3 regions of the Streptomyces sp. NPDC018029 genome follow, and region 2 is predicted to be linked to each of the others. Evidence: riboswitches for the same ligand, from Rfam matches in the RefSeq annotation. Region 2 holds a riboswitch; each other region holds the start of a gene.
What was found. A riboswitch is a leader RNA that binds a small molecule or an ion and turns the genes downstream of it on or off. The one in region 2 is predicted to bind cobalamin.
Positions count from the first base shown of each region.

Region 1: linked by a shared signal. The riboswitch ahead of ACH4D5_RS04000 (ABC transporter substrate-binding protein) and the one ahead of ACH4D5_RS25045 (energy-coupling factor ABC transporter permease) in region 2 are both predicted to bind cobalamin.
Region 3: linked by a shared signal. The riboswitch ahead of cobN (cobaltochelatase subunit CobN) and the one ahead of ACH4D5_RS25045 (energy-coupling factor ABC transporter permease) in region 2 are both predicted to bind cobalamin.

Region 1 is NZ_JBIRFV010000001.1:903,771-909,291, reverse strand. Features, by position in the region: gene ACH4D5_RS04010 (amino acid permease) at 313-1,821, shown strand; gene ACH4D5_RS04005 (Mov34/MPN/PAD-1 family protein) at 1,908-2,330, shown strand; cobalamin riboswitch at 2,303-2,466, shown strand; gene ACH4D5_RS04000 (ABC transporter substrate-binding protein) at 2,510-3,472, shown strand; gene ACH4D5_RS03995 (FecCD family ABC transporter permease) at 3,469-4,497, shown strand; gene ACH4D5_RS03990 (ABC transporter ATP-binding protein) at 4,494-5,273, shown strand; gene ACH4D5_RS03985 (putative leader peptide) at 5,340-5,447, shown strand.
Region 2 is NZ_JBIRFV010000008.1:242,205-247,725, reverse strand. Features, by position in the region: gene ACH4D5_RS25055 (ArsR/SmtB family transcription factor) at 1-937, opposite strand, end outside; gene ACH4D5_RS25050 (hypothetical protein) at 1,145-1,453, shown strand; cobalamin riboswitch at 1,680-1,864, shown strand; gene ACH4D5_RS25045 (energy-coupling factor ABC transporter permease) at 1,894-2,622, shown strand; gene ACH4D5_RS25040 (energy-coupling factor ABC transporter substrate-binding protein) at 2,622-3,044, shown strand; gene cbiQ (cobalt ECF transporter T component CbiQ) at 3,051-3,800, shown strand; gene ACH4D5_RS25030 (energy-coupling factor ABC transporter ATP-binding protein) at 3,842-4,711, shown strand; gene ACH4D5_RS25025 (endo alpha-1,4 polygalactosaminidase) at 4,690-5,521, opposite strand, start outside.
Region 3 is NZ_JBIRFV010000007.1:288,945-294,465, forward strand. Features, by position in the region: gene cobN (cobaltochelatase subunit CobN) at 1-2,689, opposite strand, end outside; cobalamin riboswitch at 2,727-2,846, opposite strand; gene ACH4D5_RS22760 (cobalamin biosynthesis protein CobG) at 3,129-4,490, shown strand; gene ACH4D5_RS22765 (precorrin-8X methylmutase) at 4,502-5,128, shown strand; gene cobJ (precorrin-3B C(17)-methyltransferase) at 5,194-5,521, shown strand, end outside.

The DNA.
Region 1 (5,521 bases), on a different contig from region 2:
ACCCGGCGGGCCGTTCGCTCAGCGGAGCCTCAAATCCGGATAACGATCCCGTCACTTCATTGTCCGCCTTTGTCGCGTCAAGTGAAGTTTGTCCGCTTCTTCTTGTGGGGTGCGCCACAGGTGGCTCATTCCCTCACTGTTGCCACCGTGATAAATCTTCACGACCACTCGGCTACGCCACCCATGTCGCCGAGGGCGCTCGAGTCGGCAGACCGCCGGTAGCACTCCATTCGTATCCGGGGGGATCAGGACCTGATCCGCAGCCACAACGCAGATGTGCGGGCGCGGATCAGCATGGAGAAAGGCGTCACCATGACCTCAGTGCAGGTCGAAGAGCAGCACGACGAGCACGGCGGCAACGGTGTCGCGCAGGACGGCTCGTCCGGCGAGGGTTACCAGCGCGGGCTCGGAGCCCGGCAGATCCAGATGATCGCGATCGGCGGTGCCATCGGCACCGGCCTGTTCCTCGGCGCGGGCAAGGCCATTCACAAGGCCGGCCCCAGCCTCATCCTGGCGTACGCCATCGCGGGCCTCGTCATCTTCTTCATCATGCGGGCGCTCGGCGAGCTCCTCATGTACCGGCCCGTGTCCGGCTCCTTCTCGGAGTACGCCCGTGAGTTCATGGGCCCGTTCTTCGGATTCGTGACCGGCTGGACGTACTGGCTCTTCTGGGTCGTCACCGGCATCACGGAAGTGACAGCGGCCGCCCAGTACATGCAGTACTGGACACACGGCTCCGTCCCGCAATGGGCGTACGCGCTGATCTTCACGGTCATCCTGTACGGCGCGAACCTCATCTCCGTGAAGCTCTTCGGCGAGCTGGAGTTCTGGTTCTCGATGGTCAAGGTCACCGCCATCATCGGCATGATCCTGATCTGCATCGGCATCCTCACCATCGGCTTCTCCGACGCCGGTGACACCGCGACCGTGGCCCACCTGTGGAACCAGGGCGGCTTCTTCCCGAACGGCATCGGCTCCACGCTGATGACGCTGCAGATCGTGATGTTCGCCTTCCTCGCCGTCGAGCTCGTCGGCGTCACCGCGGGCGAGTCCAAGGACCCGAAGACCGTCCTGCCCAAGGCCATCAACACCGTGCCGTGGCGCATCGCCGTCTTCTACGTCGGCGCGCTCATCATGATCCTGTCGGTCGTGCCGTGGACGCACTTCCAGCCGGGCGTCTCGCCGTTCGTCGCGGCCTTCGAGAAGATGGGCCTCGGCGTCGGCGCCGCGATCGTGAACTTCGTGGTCCTCACCGCCGCGCTCTCCTCCTGCAACTCCGGCATGTACTCCACCGGCCGCATGCTGCGCGACCTGGCGATGAACGGCCAGGGCCCGAAGTTCTTCACCAAGCTCACGAAGAACGGCCTGCCGCTCATCGGCACCACGGCCTCCGCCGCGTTCATGCTGGTCGGCGTCTGGATCAACTACCAGTGGCCGGGCGAGGCGTTCAACTACGTCGTCTCCTTCGCGACCATCTCCGGCATGTGGGCTTGGATCATGATCCTGGCCTGCCAGATCCGCTACCGCCGCAAGGCCGACCGCGGCGAGCTGCCGCAGTCCACCTTCCGGGCCCCGGGCGCCCCGTACACCAGCTGGTTCGCGCTGCTCTTCATCGGCATGGTCATCGTGATGATGGGCGTCGACAAGGACGCGCGGATCTCGCTGTACGCCGCTCCGGTCTGGGCCGCGATTCTCGGCGTCTCCTACCTGGTCCTCAAGAGCCGCAACCCGCAGGCCGCGGCGTTCAACAAGCGGAAGATCGGCCTCCCCGAGGACGCCTCCGCGGATGCCTCCACCGGCGACCGCCTCTCCAAGGACTGACCGGCTCCCCAAGGCCGCTGTCCAGCATTCGGGCCCGCGCGTACCACACTCCGGTACGCACGGGCCCCTCTGCTTATCCTGGCGCCATGCTGACCATCACCCAGGCCCTCCACGACCAGATCGTCGCGCACGCGCGCCAGGACCACCCCGACGAGGCGTGCGGCGTGGTCGCGGGCCCGGCGGGCACCGGCCGCCCCGAGCGGTTCATCCCGATGCTCAACGCCGCGCGCTCGCCCACGTTCTACGAGTTCGACTCGGGCGACCTGCTCAAGCTCTACCGCGAGCTCGACGACCGCGACGAGGAGCCGGTGATCATCTACCACTCGCACACGGCGACCGAGGCCTACCCCTCGCGCACCGACATCACGTACGCCAACGAACCCGGCGCCCACTACGTCCTGGTCTCCACGGCGGACACCGACGACGCGGGCCCCTTCCAGTTCCGCTCGTACCGGATCGTCGACGGCGAGGTCACCGAGGAAGACGTAAAGGTCGTACAGGCATACTGAGCTTTACTCACGAGGGCGGCAGGACCCAGGAAGCCGGTGCGAACCCGGCACGGTCCCGCCACTGTGACCCCGCCCCACCGGCACGCGCCGGCCGGGGCGGGGGAGTCAGGAACTGACCTGCCGCCTTCCTCCACACGACGCAGGGGACGCGGAAATCCCCTGGAGGAGGCAGTTCAGCCATGTCCCGACCGATACGTGCCCTGGCCGCCGCGGCCCTGCTCGTCCCGCTCGCCGCGTGCTCCTCGTCCGGCTCCGGCGGTGACAGCAAGCCCGCCGCCAAGACCGCAGGATTCCCGTACACCGTCACCAACTGCGGCGTGAAGACCACCTACGACGCACCTCCGAAGCGCGCCGTCACCATGAACCAGCACACCACCGAAGTGATGCTGGAACTCGGTCTGAAGGACCACATCGCCGGCACCGCCTACCTCGACGACAAGGTCCTCCCGAAGTATGAGAAGGCCTACAAGTCGCTCCCGGTGCTCGCCAAGGAGTACCCCTCCTACGAGAAGCTGCTCTCCGCCAATCCCGACTTCGTCTACGGCGGTTACGCCAGCGCCTTCCTCGCCGGCGACGGCCGCAGCCGCTCGGCACTCGCCAAGTCCGGCATCGAGAGCCGCCTCAACGTAGAGGGCTGCGCCAAGAAGCCCGTCTCCATGGACGACGTCTACCGCGAGGTCCGCGAGGTCGGCTCCACCTTCGGGGTGCGGGCCCGCGCCGACCGCTGGGTGAAGGGCGCCCAGCGCGAACTGGCCGCCACCGCCAAGAAGTCCAAGGACAAGAAGCCGCTCTCCGTCTTCGTCTACGACAGCGGCGACAAGACGGCGTTCACCGCGGGCGGCCGCGGCATCGGCAACGACATCATCGAGCGGGCGGGCGGCCGCAACATCTTCGCCCACGTCGACAAGTCCTTCAGCGACGCGTCCTGGGAATCGGTCGTCGAGCGCAGGCCCGAGACGATCCTGATCCTCGACTACGGCGCCACCACGGTCGCCCAGAAGAAGAAGCGCCTCCTGGAGGACCCCGTCCTCAAGGACGTCCCCGCCGTCAAGAACAAGCGCTTCGCGGTCCTGCGGCTCTCCGACATGGTCACGGGAGTACGAGCACCCGAGGCGGTGAGGAAGCTGGCGGCACAGCTGTGAAGCACCTGCGCTACGCCACCGTCGTGACGACGCTCTGCGCGGCCCTCGCGGTGGCGCTCGTGGCCGGTCTCGCCCTCGGCTCCGTCCGCATCCCTGCCGCCGACGTCCTGGACATCCTCACGGGCCGCGCCGAACCCTCCCCGTTCCGCACGATCGTTTTGGACGTCCGCCTGCCCAGAGTCCTGCTCGGGGCGACGGTGGGCGCCGGGCTCGCGGTCATCGGCACCGTCCTGCAAGCCCTCGTCCGCAACCCCCTCGCCGACCCGTTCCTGCTCGGCGTCTCCTCGGGCGCCTCCGTCGGCGCGGTCTGCGCGATCGTGCTCGGCAGCGTCTTCGGCCTCGGCGCGGCCCTGTCCACCACCGTCACGATCCCGGCCGCCTCCTTCGCGGGCGCGCTGCTCTCCCTCGTCCTCATCTACGCCCTGGCCCGCGGCGGCGGCAGCTTCGCCACCGGCCGCCTGATTCTCGCGGGCGTCGCCGTCTCGTACATCCTGACCGCGCTGACCAGCCTCATCCTCGTCACCGCCGACAGCGCGGACCACCTCAAGGAAGTCCTGTACTGGACGCTGGGCGGCCTCGGCAGCGCCCGCTGGGACATGCTCGCCCTGCCCTGCGCCACCCTCGCCGTCGGCACGGCCCTCCTGGTGTCCATGGCCCGGCCCCTCGACCTGCTCCTCGCCGGGGAGGAGGGCGCCACCGTCCTCGGCCTGCACGCCGCCCGCTTCCGCGCCGGCGTCTTCGTCCTCGCCTCGCTCCTGACCGGCGTCCTCGTCGCGTACAGCGGAGCCATCGGCTTCGTCGGCCTCATGGTGCCGCACGCCGCCCGCATGCTGGTCGGCGCCGCGCACCGCGCGCTGCTCCCCGTGGTGGCGCTGATGGGCGCGGTCTTCCTGGTCGTCGCCGACCTCGCCGCACGCACCGTCGCCGCGCCGCAGGACATCCCCGTCGGCGTGCTCACCGCGCTGACCGGCGGCCCGTTCTTCCTGTGGCTGCTGCGGCGGCGTACCGAAGGAGTCCCGGCATGACCGGCGAGCTGCGCACCCAGGCCCTCTCGTACGAGATCGACGGCAGGCGGCTCGTCGACGCCGTGGACCTCACCGCCGCCCCCGGCGAGACCGTCGGCGTCGTCGGCCCCAACGGCAGCGGCAAGACGACGCTGCTCCGCTGCGTCTACGGCACGCTGCGCCCCACCGCGGGCCACGCACTCCTCGACGGCGACGACCTGCACACGATGACCCCGAAGGCCCGCGCCCGGCGCCTGGCCACCGTGCCGCAGGACGGGCAGGCGGCGTTCGAGCTGACCGTCCGGCAGGTGGTCGCGATGGGCCGCTCCCCGCACAAGCGGTTCTGGGAGGCGGACACGGCGGCCGACGAGGAACTCGTCACGGCGGCCCTCGCCCGCGTCGGCGTCGAGGAGCTGGCCGACCGCGCCTTCCCCTCCCTGTCCGGCGGCGAGCGCCAGCGGGCCCTGGTGGCCCGCGCCCTGGTGCAGCAGCCCACCCTCGTCGTCCTCGACGAGCCCACCAACCACCTCGACATCCGCTACCAGCTCGAAATCCTCTCCTTCGTACGGAACTTGGGCACGACGAACCTCCTGGCCCTGCACGACCTGAACCTCGCGGCGTACTACTGCGACCGCCTCTACGTCCTCGACGGCGGCCGCCTCGTCGCCTCCGGGGCGCCCAAGGAGGTCCTCACGGCCGAGCTGCTCGCCACCGTGTACGGCGTGACGGCCGAGGTCAGCACGCATCCGCTGACCGGCGCCCCGACCGTCGTCTACCTGCCGCCGCCCGCATCCTGAACGGATTCCGTCCAGCAGGTGAGATCACATTCCGGGATCCGGACCGGGAATCGATACGATGACCGCATGGTTCCCCATGACGTGAGCGAAGAGACGCCGAGCGCACCCCTGCTGCTCGTGGCGCGGCTGCACGTCGACCTGTGCCGCCTCGCCAGCGCGATCTGTTCCCGCTGAACCGATCCGCCGCCCGGCCGTGGGCCGCGGCGCCGCACCACGCACGCGGGCGCACCCCGCGTACGCCAGGCACC
Region 2 (5,521 bases):
GTGCGGTGAGTCCGGCGCGGCGCAGGACGGTGGCGTGTTCGCTGGCGCTCGCGGGGGCGATACGGGCGTGCGAGGCGAGCTGGCCCGTGGTGCAGGCGGGGTGGTCGCCGATGGCACGCAGCACGGTCGCACGGGTCCGGCCCAGGAGCGCGGTCAGGGCGGGCGGAGCGTCGGAGCCGGTCAGCGCTTCGGCGGTGAACACGGCGGGCACGGCGCCCGGCCGGTCGTCGTGCAGGGGATAGGTGATCCAGGGCTGGGGTTCGGCGGTGTCGTCCAGAGCGGGGTAGTGCGACCCGAACAGGGTGGGGATCAGGAGGAGCCCGCGCCCGCCGAGGCGGACGTCGGCGTCCCGTCCGGAAGCCATGGTCAGGTGCAGGACGGGCGGATCCCAGGTGATGTAGCGGGGGTTGAGCCCGCTCAGGAGACGCTCGACGCCGTGCCCGGCCAGTTGCTGGAGCCTGCGGGTGCGGTCGACCTGGGCGAGCCTGTCGATGCGCGACCAGTACGGCGCGATGAAGTGCTGGTGGGCATGGGCGACCGTGTCCGCCAACTCTCCCACCAGGGAAGGGTCCCGGCCGAGTGAGCGGACGGCCGGCGAGAGGCCCCGGGGGCGGCCGGGCGCCCACTGCCGCAGATCCTTCCGGACGCGGTCGGCAGGTGTGCCGCGCAGCCGGTCGACCAGGTCGTCCGGGTGGCCCTCGCCGCTCAGGTCCAGGAAGTCCACCGCCGCGCCGGTGGCGGGGATCAGCTCGCACAACGTCCCTATCCGGGGCGGCAGATGCCGGGCCGCCCGGCTGCGCCAGGCGTCGAACCGGACGGGGTGGGAGCGCTCCTGGAGCAATCGGACGGCGATCTCCAGTTCGAGCAAGGGCCGTGGCGCCGCGGCCAGTCGGGTGCGGGCCAGGTCTTCGGCGGTGAGGTGGATACGCAACGTCACCCGGGCGATCCTCCTCGCGGCCTTCGATTCGGGCCAGCCCGAAACGAGTCGATCAGTGGCGGCCAGCGGCCAACACTGGCGGGGCCGGGAGAACGCAGCACCGTCCCGGCCAGGGGGGGAGGACGGCGCCGCGCGGCACCTCGCTGCCCGCGGCGCCGGTGCCCGCCCCCGTGCTCCCAACGCTCCACTCCGACGGAAGGAAAATCTGTGCGTCACATGAAGAAGGCCGCCCTGCTCGTGTCCGCGACGGCTCTGACCACCGCGCTCGCTGCCACGCCCGCGGTGGCCGACACGCACGGGAGCAGCGCTCCGAAGGCCACCGCGTCCTCCGCCGCGAGCGAGGCGGCCGACAGGTCCGCGGACGAGTTCGGCGCGATGTCGTGGATCTATGTGGGCACCTACCGCACCCTGTCCGCGTGCGAGGCCGACGGCCGGAACTCCATCTACTCCGAGTGGGACTGCAAGAAGAACCCCAGCAGCGGCAAGTGGCAGCTGTGGGTGAACGACGAGTCCTGATCGAACGTCGAAGGCGCTGCGGCGCTGAGGCGTTGAGGCGCTGAGGAGTTGAGAACGACCGGCCATTGAGCGTCCAGGGCCCCCACCCCGAGGGTGGGGGCCCTGGACGTTCGGGGCCGCCAGACCTACGCATGGCCTCTGAGCAGGGGCGTATGCGGTGGTGGTGTGCGCTCGGGTGTGACACCGGCGCGACCGCCGTGCAAGTTGTCAGGGCGATTTTTGCGCACTAGTGTCACCACGCCTTGGTGCTCGGGAAATCCGGTGTGATGCCGGTGCGGCCCTCGCCACTGTGATCGGGAAGTCCGGCTCCAGCCCTCGCGGCAGCCACTGGGTACACACGTACCCGGGAAGGCGGAGTCCGGTCGGTACGACCCGTCAGCCAGGAGACCGGCCAAGGCACGTTGTCCATCCACGAGGTGCTGGAGAGGGTCTGCTGAGCCATGCACATAGCCGAGGGTTTCCTCCCGCCGGCGCACGCGATCGCCTGGGGCGTAGCGTCCGCGCCGTTCGTCGTCCACGGAGTCCGCTCCCTGACCCGTGAAGTCAAGGAACATCCGGAGAGCACGCTGCTCCTCGGTGCCTCCGGGGCCTTCACGTTTGTCCTTTCCGCGTTGAAAATCCCCTCGGTGACGGGCAGTTGCTCGCACCCGACGGGGACCGGGCTCGGGGCGATCCTGTTCCGGCCGCCGATCATGACGGTGCTCGGCACCATCACCCTGCTCTTCCAGGCCCTGCTGCTCGCCCACGGCGGACTCACCACCCTGGGCGCCAACGTGTTCTCCATGGCGATCATCGGCCCCTGGGCGGGTTACGCGGTCTACCGGCTCCTGAGGCGGTACGACGTGCCGCTCATGGTCACCGTGTTCTTCGGGGCGTTCGTCGCCGACCTGACCACGTACTGCGTCACCAGCGTCCAGCTGGCCCTGGCGTTCCCCGACCCCGGCAGCGGATTCCTGGGCGCCCTGGGCAAGTTCGGCGGCATCTTCGCCGTCACCCAGATCCCCCTGGCGGTCAGTGAAGGACTGCTCACCGTCCTGGTGATGCGCCTGCTCGTGCAGTCCAGCAAGGGCGAACTCACCCGCCTCGGCGTACTGCTGCAGCGCAAGCAGGCGGACACCACGAAGAAGGCGGACACGACGAAGAAGACCGAGACGGGGGCCAGTGCCTGATGAGCCGGAACGCGAAGATCAACACACTGCTGCTCCTCATCGTCGCCGCGCTCGCGGTCCTTCCCCTGGCGCTCGGTCTCGGCGACGACGAGGAAGAGCCGTTCGCCGGCGCCGACGCCCAGGCCGAGACGGCGATCACCGAGATCGACCCGGACTATGATCCATGGTTCTCGCCGCTGTACGAACCCCCGTCCGGGGAAGTCGAGTCGGCGCTGTTCGCCCTGCAGGCGGCCATCGGCGCGGGCGTCCTCGCCTACTACTTCGGGCTGCGCAAGGGCCGCCGCCAGGGCGCGGAACAGGCCCGGGCGGAAGCGGCACGGCCTGAAGCGGCGCGGCCTGAAGCGGCGCGGCCGGAGGCGTCGGACGGCTCCGACGAGCCGGTCGACGCGGGCGGCCCCCGGTCCGGGACCGAGCGGGTCTGACCCGGCGTGCTGCCCATCGACGCGGCGGCGCACAGCAGTCACTGGCGCCGCCGGCATCCCGTGGACAAGGCCGTGCTCGGTCTCGGCCTCACCGTCTTGGCCATCTCGCTGCCGCCCTGGCCGGGCGCCGTCCTGGTGCTGGTCGCCGCACTCGCCCTGCTGCTGGGCCCGGCGGGCGTGCCGCCCGGCAAACTGTGGCGCGCCTACCGCGTGCCGCTCGGCTTCTGCGTGACCGGCGCCCTGACTCTGCTCATCCAGGTCGGCGGTCCCGGCGGGTTCGTGGCGTTCGCGGACGGCGGCCCGGCGCGCGCGGGCGGTCTGCTCCTGCGGACCTCCGCGGCCTCGCTCGGCGTGCTCCTGTTCGCCTTCACCACGCCCATGTCGGACCTGCTGCCCCGCCTGGTGAAGGCGGGGGTGCCCGCGCCGGTCGTGGACGTGGCGCTGGTCACGTACCGGATGAGCTTCCTGCTCCTGGACTCTATGAGCCGGATCCGGCAGGCGCAGGCCGCCCGGCTCGGCCACACCACCCGCGCCGCCACCTGGCGCTCCCTGGCCGGCCTTGGCGCCACCGCGTTCGTGCGCGCCTTCGACCGGGCGAGCCGGCTGCAGGCCGGGCTCGCCGGGCGCGGCTACGACGGCACCCTGCGCGTCCTCGTGCCCGAGGCCCGGATCTCACGGCCCTTCCTCGCCGCCGGCGCGGTGCTTCTCGTGGGCCTGGTGGCCCTGACCCTCGTACTGGAAAGGTTCCTTCCATGAGCGCCACGAGTGCGACGAGCGCCGGGGGCGGCGCGAGCGCCATGAGTCAGCCCGTGGTCGCTCTCCGCGCGGTGTCCTACGCGTACGAGGACGGGCCCACCGTGCTCAGCGGCCTCGACTTCGACGTCGTCGAGGGCCGTGCCCTCGCGCTGCTCGGACGCAACGGCAGCGGCAAGACCACCCTCATGCGGCTGCTCAGCGGCGGACTGCGGCCCGCCTCCGGCGAGTTGACGGTCGAGGGTGTCCCCGTGACGTACCACCGCAAGGGCCTGACCCGGCTGCGCACGACCGTGCAGCTGGTGGTGCAGGACCCGGACGACCAGCTGTTCGCCGCGTCGGTCGAACAGGACGTCTCCTTCGGCCCCTTGAACCTCGGCCTGCCCGACGCCGAGGTCCGGGCCCGAGTCGCCGAGGCGCTCGCCGCCCTCGACATCACAGCGCTCGCCGACCGGCCCACCCACCTGCTCTCCTACGGCCAGCGGAAGCGGACCGCCATCGCCGGAGCCGTGGCGATGCGCCCCCGCGTACTCATCCTCGACGAGCCGACCGCGGGACTCGACCCCGACGGCCAGGAACGCCTCCTCGCCACCCTGCAACGGCTGCGGGACGCCGGGACGACCGTGGTCATGGCGACCCACGACGTCGACCTGGCCCTGCGCTGGGCCGACGACGCGGCGCTGCTCACCCCCTCCGGAGTGCGGACGGGGCCGGTGGCCGAGACGCTGGCCCGGCGGGACCTCCTGGCCGAGGCCGGGCTGCACCTGCCGTGGGGCATCGCCGTCGGCGAGCTGCTGCGCACGTGCGGGCTGGCGGCGGATACGGAGAAGGAGCCGCGTACGGCGGAGGAGTTGGCGGCCCTGGCCGCCGGGGCCCGTGACCGAGGCTCTTCTCAGCAGTGCCGGTACACGTAGCCGTCCTCGCCTGCGGCGCGTACGTCGCGGTCGCGCAGCGTCACGGAGAGCTTCTTGCCCCAGGTGCGGCAGGCGGTGTCGAAGTCCTTCGTCACGTACTCGATGTCGAAGACCTTCCCGTCGTACGCGGACGCGAAGTCCGGGCACTCCTTGTAGCGCGCGCACTCCTCGGTCACGGCGAAGTCGAAGCCGATCCGCTCACGGTGGTCCAGCAGGTCGGTGGTGTTCTTCTGGGCGATGGCCAGGCCCTGGCGGTGCGCGCGCTGGGCGAGGAGGCGGGCGAAGGCGGCCGCGTCGTCGGTGGTGAGCAGACCGTCCGAGCGTTCGTAGGAGTCGAGGTTGTCGGGCTCCACCGCGTCGAACCCCGCCTTCGCGCAGCCGTCGATCCACGAGCCGACGATCTCGGCGAGGGCCGCGCGCTTCTTCTTGGTGGAGATGTCGAGCAGGGGCTCCTGCCAGTCCTCGTCGACGACCTTGCGCCCCTCCTCGTCACGCAGGAGAAGAGAACCGTGCTCGCGCTGCCACCAGCGCGCCGCCTCCTTGCCCGGCTGGGCCTGGAAGGCGTTGACGTAACAGATGTTGTAGCGGCCCGGGGCGGGGTCGGCGGTGCGGTCGCGCGAGACGGCGCGCACCTTCGACGGCGGCGCGTACGGGCCGCCGAGCTGGTAGTCGAAGGCGGCGTCGACGGGCGGCTGTCGGACACGGTCGCGGCCGGACACGCCGGGCCCGGACCCGGGCCCGCCGGAGTCACCCGATCCGCCGGGTCCGTCCGATCCGCCGGTCGAGCATCCGGCGAGGAGGGCGAGGAGC
Region 3 (5,521 bases), on a different contig from region 2:
CGTACGGGATGGCCTCCAGGCCCGTGACGCGGCGCGACGCGTCGTCCCAGACCGGGCGGACGCCGAGCAGCGCCATGGCCTCGGCGACGTCGTCGCCCGCCGTGCGCATCGCGCTCGTGCCCCACAGGGAGAGGCCGACGGACGTGGGGTACTCGCCGTTGTCCGTCCGATACCGCTCGATGAGGGAGTCGGCGAGGGCCTGGCCCGTCTCCCACGCGAGGCGGGACGGGACGGCCTTCGGGTCGACCGAGTAGAAGTTGCGGCCGGTCGGCAGGACGTTGACCAGGCCGCGCAGCGGGGAGCCCGAGGGGCCCGCAGGGACGAAGCCGCCGTTCAGCGCGTGCACGGAGTGGTCGAGTTCGGCGGTGGTGGCAGCGAGGCGCGGGACGACCTCGCGGGCGGCGAACTCCAGGACGGCGGCGACCTGTTCACCCTGGTCGCGGGGGACGGCGGCGAGGTCCCAGCCCGCGTCGTCCATCGCCTGGACCAGCGCGCGGGCCTGCTCCTCGGCCGCGTCGGCGGTGGTCCGCGTCGCCGCGGACTCGTCGAGGCCGAGGGCTTCGCGCAGGCCGGGCAGGGCGGTCGTGCCGCCCCAGATCTGGCGGGCCCGCAGGATCGCGAGGACGAGGTTGACGCGGTCACCGGCGGCCGGTGCGGTGCCGAGGACGTGCAGGCCGTCGCGGATCTGCGCGTCCTTGATCTCGCAGAGCCAGCCGTCGACGTGCAGCAGGAAGTCGTCGAAGCCGTCGTCGTCCGGACGGTCCTCCAGACCCAGGTCGTGGTCGAGCTTTGCGGCCTGGATGAGCGTCCAGATCTGCGCGCGGATCGCCGGAAGCTTCGCCGGGTCCATGGAGCTGATCTGCGCGTACTCGTCGAGGAGCTGCTCCAGGCGCGCGATGTCGCCGTAGGAGTCGGCGCGCGCCATCGGCGGCACCAGGTGGTCGATGAGCGTGGCGTGCACGCGGCGCTTGGCCTGCGTGCCCTCGCCCGGGTCGTTGACCAGGAAGGGGTAGATCAGCGGCAGGTCGCCGAGCGCGGCGTCGGGGCCGCAGGCGGCGGACAGGCCCGCGTTCTTGCCGGGCAGCCACTCCAGGTTGCCGTGCTTGCCGAGGTGGATCATCGCGTCGGCGCCGAAGCCGCCGTCGGCCGCGGGCGCCGCGATCCAGCGGTACGCCGCCAGGTAGTGGTGCGACGGCGGCAGGTCCGGGTCGTGGTAGATCGCGATGGGGTTCTCGCCGAAGCCGCGCGGCGGCTGGATGAGGATGAGGAGGTTGCCGCGGCGCAGGGCGGCGAGCACGATGTCGCCTTCCGGGTCCCCGCCGTTGCCGACCCGCGAGCGGTCCAGGAACATCTCGCCGGGCGGCGGCCCCCAGTGCTGCTCGACCGAGTCCCGCAGCTCCTGCGGCAGCGTCGCGTACCACCGCTTGTAGTCGGCGGCCGGGATGCGCACCGGGTTGGCGGCGAGCTGTTCCTCGGTGAGCCACTCCTGGTCGTGGCCGCCCGCGTCGATGAGCGCGCGGATCAGCTCGTCGCCGTCACCGGAGACGAGGCCCGGGATGTCGGCCTCGGGGCCGAAGTCGTAGCCCTCGGCGATGAGCCTGCGCAGGAGCGCGACGGCGGACGCGGGGGTGTCGAGGCCGACCGCGTTGCCGATGCGGGAGTGCTTGGTGGGGTACGCGGAGAGGACCAGCGCGAGGCGCTTGTCGGCGGCCGGGATGTGCTTCAGGCGTGCGTGCCGTACGGCGATGCCGGCGACCCGGGCCGCCCGCTCGGCGTCGGCCACGTACGCGGGAAGGCCGTCCTCGTCGATCTCCTTGAAGGAGAAGGGGACCGTGATGAGGCGCCCGTCGAACTCGGGCACCGCGATCTGGCTCGCGGCGTCCAGCGGCGAGACGCCCTCGTCGTTCTCCTCCCACGCGGAGCGCGACCCGGTCAGGCAGAGCGCCTGGAGGATCGGCACGTCGAGGCCGGTCAGCGCGCCCGCGTCCCACGACTCGTCGTCGCCGCCGGCCGACGCCTCGGCGGGCCTGGTGCCGCCCGCCGCGAGGACGGTCGTCACGATGGCGTCGGCGGCGCGCAGCTCGTCGATCAGCTCGGGCTCGGGGGCGCGCAGCGAAGCCACGTACAGCGGCATCGCGCGGGCGCCCGCGTCCTCGATCGCGCCGCACAGCGCGTCCACGAAGGCGGTGTTGCCGCTCATGTGGTGGGCGCGGTAGTAGAGCACGGCGACCGTGGGGCCCTCGACGTCGGCGCGGGCGGTGCGCTCCAGCGGGCCCCAGGAGGGGGCGGCGGCGGGAGGCTCGAAGCCGTGGCCGGTGAGCAGCACGGTGTCGGAGAGGAAGCGGGCCAGCTGCTCCAGGTTGGCGGGGCCGCCGTGCGCGAGGTAGGCGTGCGCCTCGGCGGCGATGCCGATCGGCACGGTCGACGACGCCATCAGCTGGGCGTCGGGCGCCTGTTCCCCGGTGAGCACGACGACCGGGAGGCCGGTGGCGATGAGCTGGTCGAGGCCGTCCTGCCAGGCGCGGACGCCGCCGAGGAGGCGTACGACGACGAGGTCGACGCCGTCCAGTAGGGCGGGCAGCGCGTCGAGGTCCAGACGGGACGGGTTGGCGAACCGGTAGTCGACCGGGCCTCCCGCCGCGCGGGCGCTGAGCAGGTCGGTGTCGGAGGTCGACAACAGCAGAAGCATGCGGGCGCAGGCCTTCCTCGGGGTGTCCGCGCCCCGGGTGGTCGTATGGACGGCAGGAGTTCCTGGCTCACCCCACACAGGTGGGGCTCACAGTGGCGGGACCGCGCCGGATTCGCACCGGGCTTCCTCCCTGGGGTCCTGGTGGACCCACGCCGTCGCTGGCGTCGGCGGACCCCAGCGGTCTCGGGGCAGTGTGGCACGCGCCCACGCCGCCCGGCACGCCCTCTCGCCGCGCCGGGCGAAGTCCCAAGTACGTCCAGTACGAGGGCCTCCGCCCAGCACGCCGAGAGCACGCACCGAACGACGCGGACCCGCACCCCACTGCCCCGAGACCGCTGGAGGCCCGCCGCCTGCATAGTAAGTCCTGCCCGCCGCCGATGGGGCGGCCACCTGCCAGGACGGTCCGTCTCGGGAGGCGACCGGCCGGATCCGCGTGGGTATGCTCGCCGCCATGCCGCCCACCCGAGCACCATCCCCAGACCAGGGCGAATCCCTCATACGTGACCGGGGTGACGCCTGCCCCGGAGCCCTCCGCCTGCACCTCGCGGACGACGGGCGCCTCGCCCGACTCCGGCTGCCCGGCGGTCTCCTGACGGGGCATCAGACGTCCGTGCTGGCGGCCGCGACGGAGCGTCTGGCGGACGGGAACCTCAGCGTCACCTCGCGCGGCAACATCGAGCTGCGCGGTCTCGGCGACGCGTGCGGCGGCGAGCTCTCCCGGCTGCTCGCGGACGCCGGCCTGCTGCCCTCCGAGCGCCACGAGCGGGTGCGGAACGTGGTGGCGTCCCCGCTCGCGGGAACCGACGGACTCGGCCACGCCGACGTGCAGTTGTGGGCCCGTGAGCTGGACCGACTCCTGTGCGCGGAGGAGTGGACGACAGCGCTCTCCGGCCGCTTCCTGTTCGCCCTCGACGACGGCCGCGGGGATGCGGCCGGGCTCGGCGGCGATGTGACCTTGATCGCAGAATCCGGCGGGACCGCAGTCGTACGTCTCGGGGGCCACGCCTGCCGGGTCGCCGGGGCCGACGTCCCGCGCGCCGCCCTCGCGGCCGCCGCGGCCTTCCTCGACGCCGCGCGCGAGGCGGGCAACGGGGCGTGGCGGGTGCGCGAACTGCCCGAAGGGACGACCGCGGACCTGGCGGGAGCACTGTCCCGGGCCGACGTCTCCGCGACGCCGGTCGGCGTATCCGCGACGCCCACCGACGTTTCCGCGACGCCCGCCGACGTCTCCGCCACTCCCGCCGACGTCTCCGCCACTCCCGCCGACGTCCCGCGGCCGCCGATCGCCGCGCCGCCCGCCCCGGGCGTCGTCGGCCGCGCAGTGGTGGTCCACGCCCGCCTCGGCCGCGTGAGCGCCGCCCAGTGGCGGGCCCTCCTGCCGCTCCCCGCCGACGAGCTGCGGGTCACGCCCTGGCGCGGCTTCGTGCTCCCCGGCTTCGCCGACGGGGCTGCGGCCCGCGGACGGCTGGCCGCGCTGGCCGCCGCCGGATACGTCACCGCACCCGACTCGCCCTGGCTGGGCGTCGGCGCCTGCACCGGCCGCCCGGGCTGCGCCAAGTCCCTCGCCGACGTCCGCGCCGACGCAGTGCCCGGCACCGGCGGACTCCCCGTCCACTGGTCCGGCTGCGAGCGGCGCTGCGGTCACCCGCACGGCGACTGGGTCGACGTCCTCGCCACCGGCGACGGCCGCTACGAGGTCACGCGGCACACCGGCGGCTCGACCGAGGCCGTGACGGGCAGCACCCTGACCGAGACGGTCACCACGGCACGTAACACCACGAAAACGACGGCCACGAGATGAGCGAGAGCACAGTGTTCGACTACGAGAAGGACGGCGCGGCGATCTACCGCGAGTCCTTTGCCACCATCCGCGCGGAGGCGGACCTCCACGGCCTGCCCGCCGACGTCAGCCAGGTCGCGGTCCGGATGATCCACGCCTGCGGGATGGTGGATCTCGTGAAGGATCTCGCCTACAGCCCGCGGGTGATCGCCGACGCCCGCAAGGCGCTGCGCGACGGCGCGCCGATCCTCTGCGACGCGAACATGGTCGCGAGCGGCGTCACCCGCAAGCGGCTGCCCGCCGACAACGACGTGATCTGCACCCTCGCCGACCCGTCCGTGCCGGACCTCGCCGCCGAGCTCGGCACCACCCGCAGCGCCGCCGCCATGGAACTCTGGCGCGACCGCCTCGAAGGCTCCGTCGTCGCCATCGGCAACGCGCCCACCGCCCTCTTCCGCCTCCTGGAGATGATCGAGGAAGGCGCGCCGCGCCCGGCCGCCGTCCTCGGCATCCCGGTCGGCTTCGTCGGCGCCGCCGAGTCCAAGGACGCGCTCGCCGAGCACTCCTCCGGCCTGGAGTACCTGGTCGTACGAGGGCGGCGCGGCGGCAGCGCGATGGCCGCGGCGGCGATCAACGCGATTGCGAGCGAGGCGGAGTGAACACCGAGACCACTTCCCGGGGGAAGCTGTACGGCGTCGGGCTCGGCCCCGGCGACCCCTCCCTGATGACCGTGCGCGCCGTCGAGGTGATCGCGTCCGCCGACGTGATCGCCTACCACTCGGCCCGGCACGGGCGCTCCATCGCCCGCTCCATCGCGGCGAAGCACCTCAGGGACGACCACATCGAGGAGCCGCTGGTCTACCCCGTCACGACGGAGACCACGGACCACCCCGGCGGTTACCGCGGCGCCCTCGACGAGTTCTACGAGGAGGCCGCGGCCCGCCTCGCCGCCCACCTCGACGCGGGCCGCACGGTCGCCGTCCTCGCCGAGGGCGACCCGCTCTTCTACGGCTCCTACCAGCACATGCACAAGCGCCTCGCGCACCGCTACC